Regions from separate parts of the Streptomyces sp. NPDC044106 genome, predicted to be linked through region 2. Evidence: riboswitches for the same ligand, from Rfam matches in the RefSeq annotation. Region 2 holds a riboswitch; the other holds the start of a gene.
The links. Region 2 has a riboswitch for cyclic di-AMP ahead of AC07DI_RS14710 (transglycosylase SLT domain-containing protein). Riboswitches for the same ligand answer to the same signal wherever they lie in the genome.
Positions count from the first base shown of each region.

Region 1: it holds a riboswitch for cyclic di-AMP, as region 2 does, so the genes downstream of both, AC07DI_RS17565 (C40 family peptidase) here and AC07DI_RS14710 (transglycosylase SLT domain-containing protein) in region 2, are expected to answer to the same signal.

Region 1 covers NZ_JBWKFZ010000009.1:68,959-73,839, reverse strand. The annotation lists gene AC07DI_RS17575 (C40 family peptidase) at 1-62, opposite strand, end outside; gene AC07DI_RS17570 (hypothetical protein) at 408-761, shown strand; gene AC07DI_RS17565 (C40 family peptidase) at 909-2,108, opposite strand; cyclic di-AMP (ydaO/yuaA leader) riboswitch at 2,117-2,272, opposite strand; gene pcrA (DNA helicase PcrA) at 2,526-4,881, shown strand, end outside.
Region 2 covers NZ_JBWKFZ010000007.1:253,130-258,010, forward strand. The annotation lists gene AC07DI_RS14695 (hypothetical protein) at 1-797, opposite strand, end outside; gene AC07DI_RS14700 (hypothetical protein) at 800-1,849, opposite strand; gene AC07DI_RS14705 (hypothetical protein) at 2,024-2,452, shown strand; cyclic di-AMP (ydaO/yuaA leader) riboswitch at 2,927-3,083, shown strand; gene AC07DI_RS14710 (transglycosylase SLT domain-containing protein) at 3,086-3,835, shown strand; partial or broken gene AC07DI_RS14715 (ABC transporter transmembrane domain-containing protein) at 4,317-4,881, shown strand, end outside.

The DNA.
Region 1 (4,881 bases), on a different contig from region 2:
GCGGCGGTACGGACTGTGCTGCCGCTGAGCGAGCGCTGTCTGGGCTTGCGGTGCGCTGCCACGAAGAGGGGCTCCTTACGTGTCCGGCGGCGACCCGCACAGGGGGAGCAGGCCGCCGCCGGGTTTCTCGGCGGTGGTGACCGACGGCCGTCCCGGACCGGACGGCGTTGGGGAGCCGGTCACCTGAGGAAGGACGCTAAACCTGACCGTCACGGGTTGGTGACGGATTGCGCGCAAGTGGCGGAAGCGGGCGGCCCAGTGACCGCCCGTGACCGGGTCGCTCGCGGGGTAGTTGTCGCTTCGGGTGTGGCTGTGACCGATGGCTCGATTGCGGTGTGCCTGTCGCGGAGTAGTGGTACAGGGGCGGTTATCGGGAGCGCCGGACGCCCCGGCTAGGCTCCGGCCTCATGGACCTACTCATCCATCTCTTCGTCGGCCTGCACATCATCGGCATCGCCTCGCTCCTGGGTGGTTTCCTGACCCAGATGAAGCAGATGGGCCAGGGTGTCGCCCGTTTCAACTTCGCGATGCTGCACGGTGCGCTCGTCATGCTCCTGACCGGTGTGGTCCTGGTGGGCCTCAACCAGGCGGACGACAACCCGGTCAACAACGTCAAGATCGGCATCAAGCTGGGCCTGCTGATCGTGATCCTCGCGCTGGTCTATGTGAAGCGGGACGAGGAGAAGGTCGACAAGAGCGTGTTCGGCGCGGTCGGCCTGCTGACCATCGCGAACATCTTCATCGCGGTGCTGTGGACGTAGGGTTTCCGCCTCTATGCGTTTACGCGTTTCCGCCGCTACGCGCGCGTGGCCCGCACCCTCCGGGGATGCGGGCCACGCGCGCGTAGCGGGTGCTTTCCGTTGCGAGGGGTGCCGTCGGGCGGGATGCCGTGGGGCGGCCCGGCGCCGTTACGCGGGGCGCACCACGCTGTGGATCGGCATGTAGTAGATCGACTCGACGCGGACGTTCGCGCCCGGCTTGGGGGCGTGGATCATCTTGCCGTTGCCGATGTAGATCCCCACGTGGCTGATGTCGTCGTAGAAGAAGACCAGGTCACCGGGTTTGGCGTCGGCGGTCTTCACAGTCGTGCCGACCTTCACCTGGTCCCAGGTGGTGCGCGGCAGGGAGATTCCGGCGGCCTTCCACGCGTCCTGGGTGAGTCCGGAGCAGTCGTAGGAGTCCGGGCCGGTGGCGCCCCAGACGTACGGCTTGCCGATCTGGGCCTGCGCGAAGGCGATCACTTTGGCGGCCTTGGTGGCGTAGCCGCCGTCGGTACTGCCTGAGCCCGCACCGGAACCCGAGCCGGAGCCGCTGCCCGCGTCCGAACCGGAACCGGAGCCCTGGCCCTCCTCGCGTTCCTTCTCCCCCTGGGCGGCCTCCGCCTTGCGCTTGCGCTCCGCCTCGGCCGCCTGCTGGCGCGCCAGCTTCTCGGCCTTGCGCTTGGCCTCCTGCTTCTTCTTCCGCTCGATCTCCGCGAGCCGCGCCTTCTCCTCCGCCGTCAGCTTCGACAGGAGTTCGCGCGCGTCGCCCAGCTTCTTCTGGACGGTCTGCTTGCTCGTCTTCAGGTCGTCCCGCGCATCGCTCAGGGTCTCGAGGCTCTTCGCGGCCTTCGCGCGCTGCCTGGTCGCCGACGCCTGCTGCGTCTGGTAGTCGTCGACCGCCTTCTTCTGGCGTGTGGTCAGCCGGTCCGCCAGGTGGTTCTGGTCGAAGTAGCCCTGCGGGTCGTCGGCGAGCATCATCGTGGCCGTCCCGGAGACGGCGCCGGTGCGGTACTGCGCGGCGGCGAACGAGCCGAGCTCCTTGCGGGCGTCGTTCAGCCTGTCGGTGCGCCTGGCCACGTCGTCGAGCAGCCGGTCGACCCGCTTGCGCTGCTTGTCGGTGTGTTCCTTGGCCGAGTTGTACTTCTGGGTGGCCACACCGGCCTGCTGGTAGAGCTCGTCGACCTTCTTCTGGACCTCTTCGAGGGTGGGCTTCGCCGGCGGGGAGGGCGCTGCCTGAGCGCTCTGCGACAGGAGGGCGACGGAGGTGAGGGCCGCCGTCGTGATGCCGAGGGCGGGGGCCGTGCGTAGGCCGGTCGAGCGGGTCCGCGGCTTGCGGTGCGACGCCAAGGGAGGCGACTCCTTCCGTAGACCGCCTACCGGGTTAGCTGTCGGGTTCGGGCGGATGGTACGGAAGGTTGCCCTACGGTCCCGTACTGCGTACGGGACCGATTCACCCCAAGTTTTCGGTGGGTCCCCGGCTCCGAACGGGTCGGACTCGGCGGAGGCCACCCGTTCCCGGCGGGTTCGCCGGTGGGGGACGAGCGGCCCGGGCAGCACGCTAGCCAACTCGTGTGGCCGCTGTGAAGGTTGATGTTCGATATGCCCGATACATTTTCGTGACTTTTCACGGCCTTGACGCGGTCATGCTGCACAGATGCGAAGCGCATGCGGAGCGTGACCGTCCGGAGGCGGGGGGTAGGCGAGGTGTGAGGTGACCGGAACCCGCAGCGGGTTGTCAGTGGGGCCGCCTAGACTCGGTAGGCGATGAGCAGCCTCTTTGACGACAGCTTCCTGGCGGACCTGCAGCCTTCCCGGGCCGCGGACGAAGCGCCCCCGCCGCCCCCCGAGGACAGCGCCCCGGAGCCCATTCCGGACGATCTGTTCGACGGGAAGTTCGACGCGCCCATGACCCGGGACGCGCACTACCGCGACGGCGCCCCGCGCCCGGTCATCGACCCGGCGACGCTCCTCGACGGGCTGAACGAGAACCAGCGCGCGGCCGTCGTGCACGCAGGATCCCCGCTGCTCATCGTCGCCGGTGCCGGTTCCGGCAAGACCCGCGTACTGACCCACCGCATCGCGTACCTGCTCGCCGAGCGCGGTGTGCACCCCGGCCAGATCCTCGCGATCACCTTCACGAACAAGGCCGCGGGCGAGATGAAGGAACGCGTCGAGCAGCTCGTGGGCCCGCGGGCGAACGCGATGTGGGTGTCGACCTTCCACAGCGCCTGCGTCCGCATCCTGCGCCGCGAGTACAAGAAGCTGGGCTTCACGTCCTCCTTCTCGATCTATGACGCCGCGGACTCCAAGCGGCTGATGGCCCTGGTCTGCCGCGACCTCGACCTCGACCCGAAGAAGTTCCCGCCGAAGTCCTTCAGCGCCAAGATCTCGAACCTCAAGAACGAGTTGATCGACGAGGAGGACTTCGCGGGCCGGGCGGCCGACGGCTTCGAGAAGACCCTCGCCCAGGCCTACGCGATGTACCAGTCACGCCTCCGCGAGGCGAACGCGCTGGACTTCGACGACCTGATCATGACGACGGTCCACCTGCTGCGCGCCTTCCCGGACGTCGCCGAGCACTACAGGCGCCGCTTCCGGCACGTCATGGTCGACGAGTACCAGGACACCAACCACGCGCAGTACGCACTCGTGCGCGAGCTGGTCGGCCCCTCCGGAGGCGAGGGCGACGACCCCGCCGAGCTGTGCGTGGTGGGCGACGCGGACCAGTCCATCTACGCCTTCCGCGGCGCCACCATCCGCAACATCCTCCAGTTCGAGGAGGATTACACCGACGCGACGACGATCCTCCTCGAGCAGAACTACCGCTCCACGCAGACGATCCTGACGGCCGCGAACGCGGTCATCGAGCGCAACGAAAGCCGCCGCCCGAAGAACCTGTGGACCAACCAGGGCGCGGGCGCGCGCATCACCGGATACGTCGCCGACACCGAGCACGACGAGGCACAGTTCGTCGCCGACGAGATCGACCGCCTCACCGACGCGGGCGACGCCAAGGCCGGCGACGTGGCGATCTTCTACCGGACGAACGCGCAGTCCCGTGTCTTCGAAGAGATCTTCATCCGCGTCGGCCTGCCCTACAAGGTCGTCGGCGGAGTCCGCTTCTACGAGCGCAAGGAGGTCCGCGATGTCCTTGCCTACCTGCGCGTTCTCGCCAACCCCGAGGACGCGGTCCCGCTGCGCCGCATCCTGAATGTACCGAAGAGGGGCATCGGCGACCGTGCGGAAGCGATGATTGACGCGCTCTCGCAGCGCGAGAAGATCTCCTTCCCGCAGGCCCTGCGCCGCGTCGACGAGGCGTACGGAATGGCGGCCCGCTCGGCCAACGCCGTCAAGCGGTTCAACACGCTCATGGAGGAGCTGCGGACCGTCGTCGAGTCCGGCGCGGGCCCGGCCGTCGTCCTGGAAGCCGTCCTCGAACGCACCGGGTACCTCGCCGAACTGCAGGCCTCCACCGACCCGCAGGACGAGACACGCATCGAGAACCTCCAGGAACTCGCCGCCGTGGCCCTGGAGTTCGAGCAGGAGAACAGCCGGGCGGAGGGTGACGAGGGAGCCGCGGCCCCGGCCGGTACGCTCTCCGACTTCCTGGAGCGTGTCGCCCTGGTCGCCGACTCCGACCAGATCCCCGACGAGGAGGACGACGGCTCCGGAGTCATCACGCTGATGACCCTGCACACCGCCAAGGGCCTCGAATTTCCCGTCGTGTTCCTGACCGGCATGGAGGACGGCGTGTTCCCGCACATGCGCGCCCTCGGCCAGGTCAAGGAGTTGGAGGAGGAGCGCCGCCTCGCCTACGTGGGCATCACGCGCGCGCGGGAACGGCTCTACCTGACCCGGTCGTCCATGCGCAGCGCCTGGGGCCAGCCGTCGTACAACCCGCCGTCGCGCTTCCTCGAAGAGATCCCGGACGCCCATCTGGACTGGAAGCGGACGGGTTCCGTCGGCGCACTGGCGTCGTCCGGCTCCGGTGGTTCGGGCCCGGCCGGGGGCATCGCCTCGACGCTGTCGTCCTCGCGCTCGCGTTCCGGGGGCGCACAGGGCTTCGCCACGCGCCGTGCCTCGGAGAAGCCGGTCGTCGCGCTGGCCGTCGGCGACCGTG
Region 2 (4,881 bases):
ACCCGGTTCCACGCCTGCCCGTCCCAGCGGACGAGCAGGGGTGGGATCGGTTTGCCCACAGGACCGCCGACGAATCCGGCCGTGCCGCCCGCCCACACCTCCGTCTTCGAGACCGCAAGCACGCTGCCCACGGCCGAGCGCGGGAACCCGTCGACGATCGTCTGCTGCCACGCCTGCCCGTCCCAATGCGACACGGCCGCCCCCGATCCGGTGGCGCCCGCGGCCCAGGCGTCGTCGGCGGCCAGGACGTGCAGCCCGTTCACGTATCCCGGCGGCACCGGCAGATCCCGCCAGCCGCGCCCGTCCCTGCGCAGCAGCGCCTGCGCGCCGTTCCGCGAGCCGGTCAGCCAGGTCTCGCCGCCACCGGCGACGACCTCGCCCAGCACGACACCGCGCGGCGGCGGGCTCTCGGACCAGGCCTTGCCGTCGTGGCGGAGCAGGTGGGAGCCGCCCGTCGAGTCCCGGCCGACCGCCCAGACCGCGGCCGGTGAGGTCGCGGCGACGGACAGCAGCTCGCCCTGCCAGCGGACCCCCGGCAGACTCTCGCGCTGCCACGCGGTCCCGTCCCAGCGCAGCATCAGCGGGAAACCCGGCGCCGCACGGCCGACGGCGTCGGCCCCGACCGCCCACGCCCGGTCGGGGCCGAACGCCACGGCCTCGTTCAGCCCGGCCTGTGGGCGTACCTGCGCCGGGACCGGGACGTGCTGCCAGGACCGGGTCTCTGCCGCGGCCGTCGTCATGACGGTCACCAGGGCCAGGGCGACGGCGAGGGCCGCGACGAGCAGTCGACGCACCATGGTCAGCCTCCCAGCCGCTCGCTCATCAGATTCGGTTTCGAGCCGTAGATCTCGACGGTGCCGAAGGACAGCAGGGAGCGGCCGGTGCTCGTCAGCGCACGCGGTTGGACGTCGATGGCGTTCGTGCGTTCCGGGCCGTAGGAGAAGGCGGTACGAGCGCCGTCCACCCGCGCGTACTTCGACCGGAACGCGCGGTCGCTGCGCACCGGCAGCCACAGCGCGCCGTCGGGGCCGCGCACCGTGGCCTCGGTGTAGGTGTCACCCAGCGCCGGGTAAGTGGTGCGCCAGGCCCGCCCGTTCCAGGCCGTCAGGTAGGTGCGGGTCACGCCGTCGGTGTACTGGCTGCCGCCGATCGTGGCACGTCCTGACGGTTCGAGGAGGATCGTGTGCACGTTGCTGTTCGACGGCAGCGGCACCTTCGCGTCCCGCCACGCCGTGCCGTCCCACCGCAGAACGGCGGTCCCGGTGTCGGTGTCCGCCCAGGCCCAGGCGTCGGTCGCGGTACGCGCGGTGACGCCCATGAGGAACAGCACACCGTCCGGGGTGGGCCGGGTGGTCCAGCGGGCGCCGTCGTAGTGCAACACCTTCAGGCCGGTGTCGTCCTCACCGACGACCCAGGCCGCTCCCGGTACCGCGGTGAAGTCCTGGTACGTCCAGAGGGTCCGCGGCAGCGGAACTGTGCTCCAGCCGGTGGCCGACCGGCGCAGGATCTCCCCCTCCCCCGCGCGGTTGTGAAAGATCCACACTTCCTCGCCGACGAACTGCACCTTGCCGAGCCAGCCGGATTCGCCGACGCCGGGGAAGCTGGTGTCCCGGCTCCACTTCGCGCCGTCCCACCCGTACAGCATCGGCCGCATCCCGTCGGCGGCCTGCTCGTACCCGGTCGCCCACGCCTCGCCGGAACCGCGGGCGGCCAGATCGAGCACGGTCACCGGCGCGACCGCCGCCGGAACCGGCACCGCCGACCAGCCCGGCGTCACGGCCGAGGCCGGCGACACCGCGGTGACACACGCGATGACGAGGCAGACGATGACCACGCGGAGACCGTGCACAGGACCTCCCAAGGCCGCGAAGGGCGCTCAGCCTAGGGCGTCCGCCCAGCGGTGAACAGAGCTGAACGGGATTGTTCGGTGGCTCGGACCAGGCCTGACGAACAATCCGTGAGCCGGTGAGATCGTTCACGGATGCCTGACCGGTATCCGCCATCGAGCACCAGAAGGAGAACTGTGCTGACTCGCACGAAGCTCACCACCGCGCTGGCGGCAAGCGTCCTCACGGCCGGGATCATCGGCGGCGCCTCCGCGACCGCCGCACCGTCCGAGCGTCCGGCCACCCCGTCGGTGGGGCACGCGTCGGTCGCCTCCTGCCTCGGCGGGGACTGGTCGTACGACGGGTACAAGTACGCGCCCCAGGGCGACGGCTACTACGTGACCACCAACCGGTGCGACGACATCCAGGTCAAGCCGGACCGGGACACGAAGATGAAGCTCTGCTACCTGAAGAACCGGAACCCCGACAACAAGGTCTGCAAGGGCTGGGTCACGGCGAAGGCAGCCAAGTGGACCGTCCTCGGCAAGGACTTCAACGACGGCGTCTACTTCTACCTCGACTTCCCCAACTCCCCCTACCTCAAGACGGGGTGGGTCGCCGCCTGACGGCTTGACGTCTGCCCCCGCCTTTTCGGCGGGGGCAGCGCCATGTGCGGACCGGGCGGGGGGCATCGCCTCACCGTCCGGCGGACAGCAGTAGGACTATGTCCAGGTTTGAACCGTAATTTCATCTTTCCACCCTTTGGCACCCCATGTAGGCAACTGCCTGCTTTCGCGATGCGCCCGAGCGAAACGGCTCACATTCTGACGGCCCGTCGATTCCATTCCGGGCCGTATCCCATTCGGTGAATTGAGTCACACCGTCCGCCGTACCCCGCTCCGGGAATCTCCGCGCGCATTCCCGCGCCACTCCAGGAGAGTTGGGCTTTTGGATCAAAGGCGGCGAGGAGTTTCCGATCTTCAGCGACAGCCCTCACGCATTGCCGATGCAAATTCGTATCTTGTTCCGTCCTGTCTTTCTCGTCTAACGTCACCGCCAATCCGGATGGAACGCCGAATCCTGCCGCTGTCCGGAATCCCTTCCACCACTCACTTACGCCCGGCAGGAGCGGGGGACCCAGGTAAGCCGCCGACCCGGATTCCGGGACGGCTCGGGGTGAAGGCGCATTCACCGTGCGTCCGGACATCTCCCGTCCGAACCCGACAGCTCACCTCGCAGGCGACGGAGAGGAATGCGTCATGCCCGCAAAGGGAAAGCACCGCCGCCCCAAGTCGAGCCCGCTCACCCGGGGCATCGCCGCCGCGGGCACGGGCGGCGCCGTGCTCGTCCTGCCGGTGCTCGGCGCCACCACCGCCGCCGCGGCACCGGCCGACGGGGCCGCCAAGCCCACCGCGGCCCCGAAGACCTACGTCGTCCTCGCCGGCGACTCCCTCTCCAAGATCGCCAAGGAGCACTCCCTGAGCGGCGGCTGGAAGGCCCTCTACCAGCAGAACCGCGGCATTCTCGGCGACAACCCGGGGCTGATACACCCCGGCCTCAAGCTCACCCTCGGCAAGGACGACGCGGCCGGGACCGCCTCCAGGACGTCCGCCGAGCGGGCGGACCGCTCCGGCAACACCGACGCGCTCGCCGCCGATGCCCCCACCGCCCCGGCCGTGAGGTCCTACCCGAACGACCTCGACGGCTGGATCAGGGAATCGCTCGACATCATGGCCCAGCACGGCATCCCGGGCACCTATGAGGGCATTCACCGCAACGTCATGCGCGAGTCCTCCGGAAATCCGCTGGCCATCAACAACTGGGACGTCAACGCCATTGCGGGAACCCCCTCCAAGGGGCTCCTGCAAGTTATCGCCCCCACCTTCACCGCCTACCACGTGCCCGGCACTTCGCTGGACAGCTTCGACCCGGTCGCCAACATCACGGCCGCCTGCAACTACGCGGCCGACCGCTACGGTTCGATCGACAACGTGAACGGCCCCTACTAAAAGCGGGCCGGCGTCGCCGAATGGAAAGAACTCCAGAACTCGCCGATGCAAAGGGCGACTTCAAAAGGTGACAAGCCTTTCGTGCGTCGGTAGCACCTGGGTGCTACCGGCGTACGCGCCGGTCGGTGCGTGAATCGGGCGAGAGAGCCGACACTCGGCGGACGATTCCGCGGCGGCAGCCGGTGAGGATGACGGGCATGGACCCTGAACTCGCCACAGCCATCCCGCCGTTCACCGCCACCCACCCGCCGCTCGCCGACGCGCGCGCCGTCTCCGCCCGGTGAGGGAGGCAAGTCCGGCGCCGGGGCAGAGCCCGGCAGCGCTGCTGCGCCCGTACGCCCGGAGTTTCGCCGCCGTCGTCATCCTGCAGGTCGTCGGTGCCGTCGCGGGTCTCGCGCCGCTGCTCGCGGTCCTCGAGGTGGGGCGTGCCCTGCTGTCGCCGGGGCCGGTCGACCGCGGGCACGTCTGGTCGGCCGTGGCCGTGGGTGCGGCCGGGCTGTTCGTCCGGTTGCTGTGCACAGGCGCGTCGTCCGGGATCGGGCACGTCCTCGACGGCCGGGTGCAGCTCTCGTTCCGTCGGCAACTGGCCTCCCGGCTGGGGCGGGCGCCGATCGGCTGGTTCTCCCGGCGCCGCACCGGTGAGCTGGCCAAGGTGGTGGGGGAAGACGTCAGCGCCGTACACCCGTTCATCGCCCACGCCCCCGGTCAGCTCGTCTCGGCGTTCGTGGTCCCGTTGGTGTCGCTGGTCTACCTGTTCACCGTCGACTGGCGGCTCACCCTCATCACGCTCGTCCCCGTGCTGCTGGCGGTGGCGCTGGTTCCGCTGATGATGACACCGGCCCGGCTGCGCGAGCAGGAGGCGTTCGACGCGGCCATGGGACGGATCTCCAGCTCCGTCGTCGAGTTCGTGCAGGGCATCGCGGTGGTCAAGGCGTTCGGCGGATCCGGGCGTGCGCACCGCGAGTTCCGTGCCGCCGTGGACGACTTCACGGACACCTTCCACCGGTGGGTGCGCGGCCTCTCCAGGATCGCCGCGGGGATGCAGC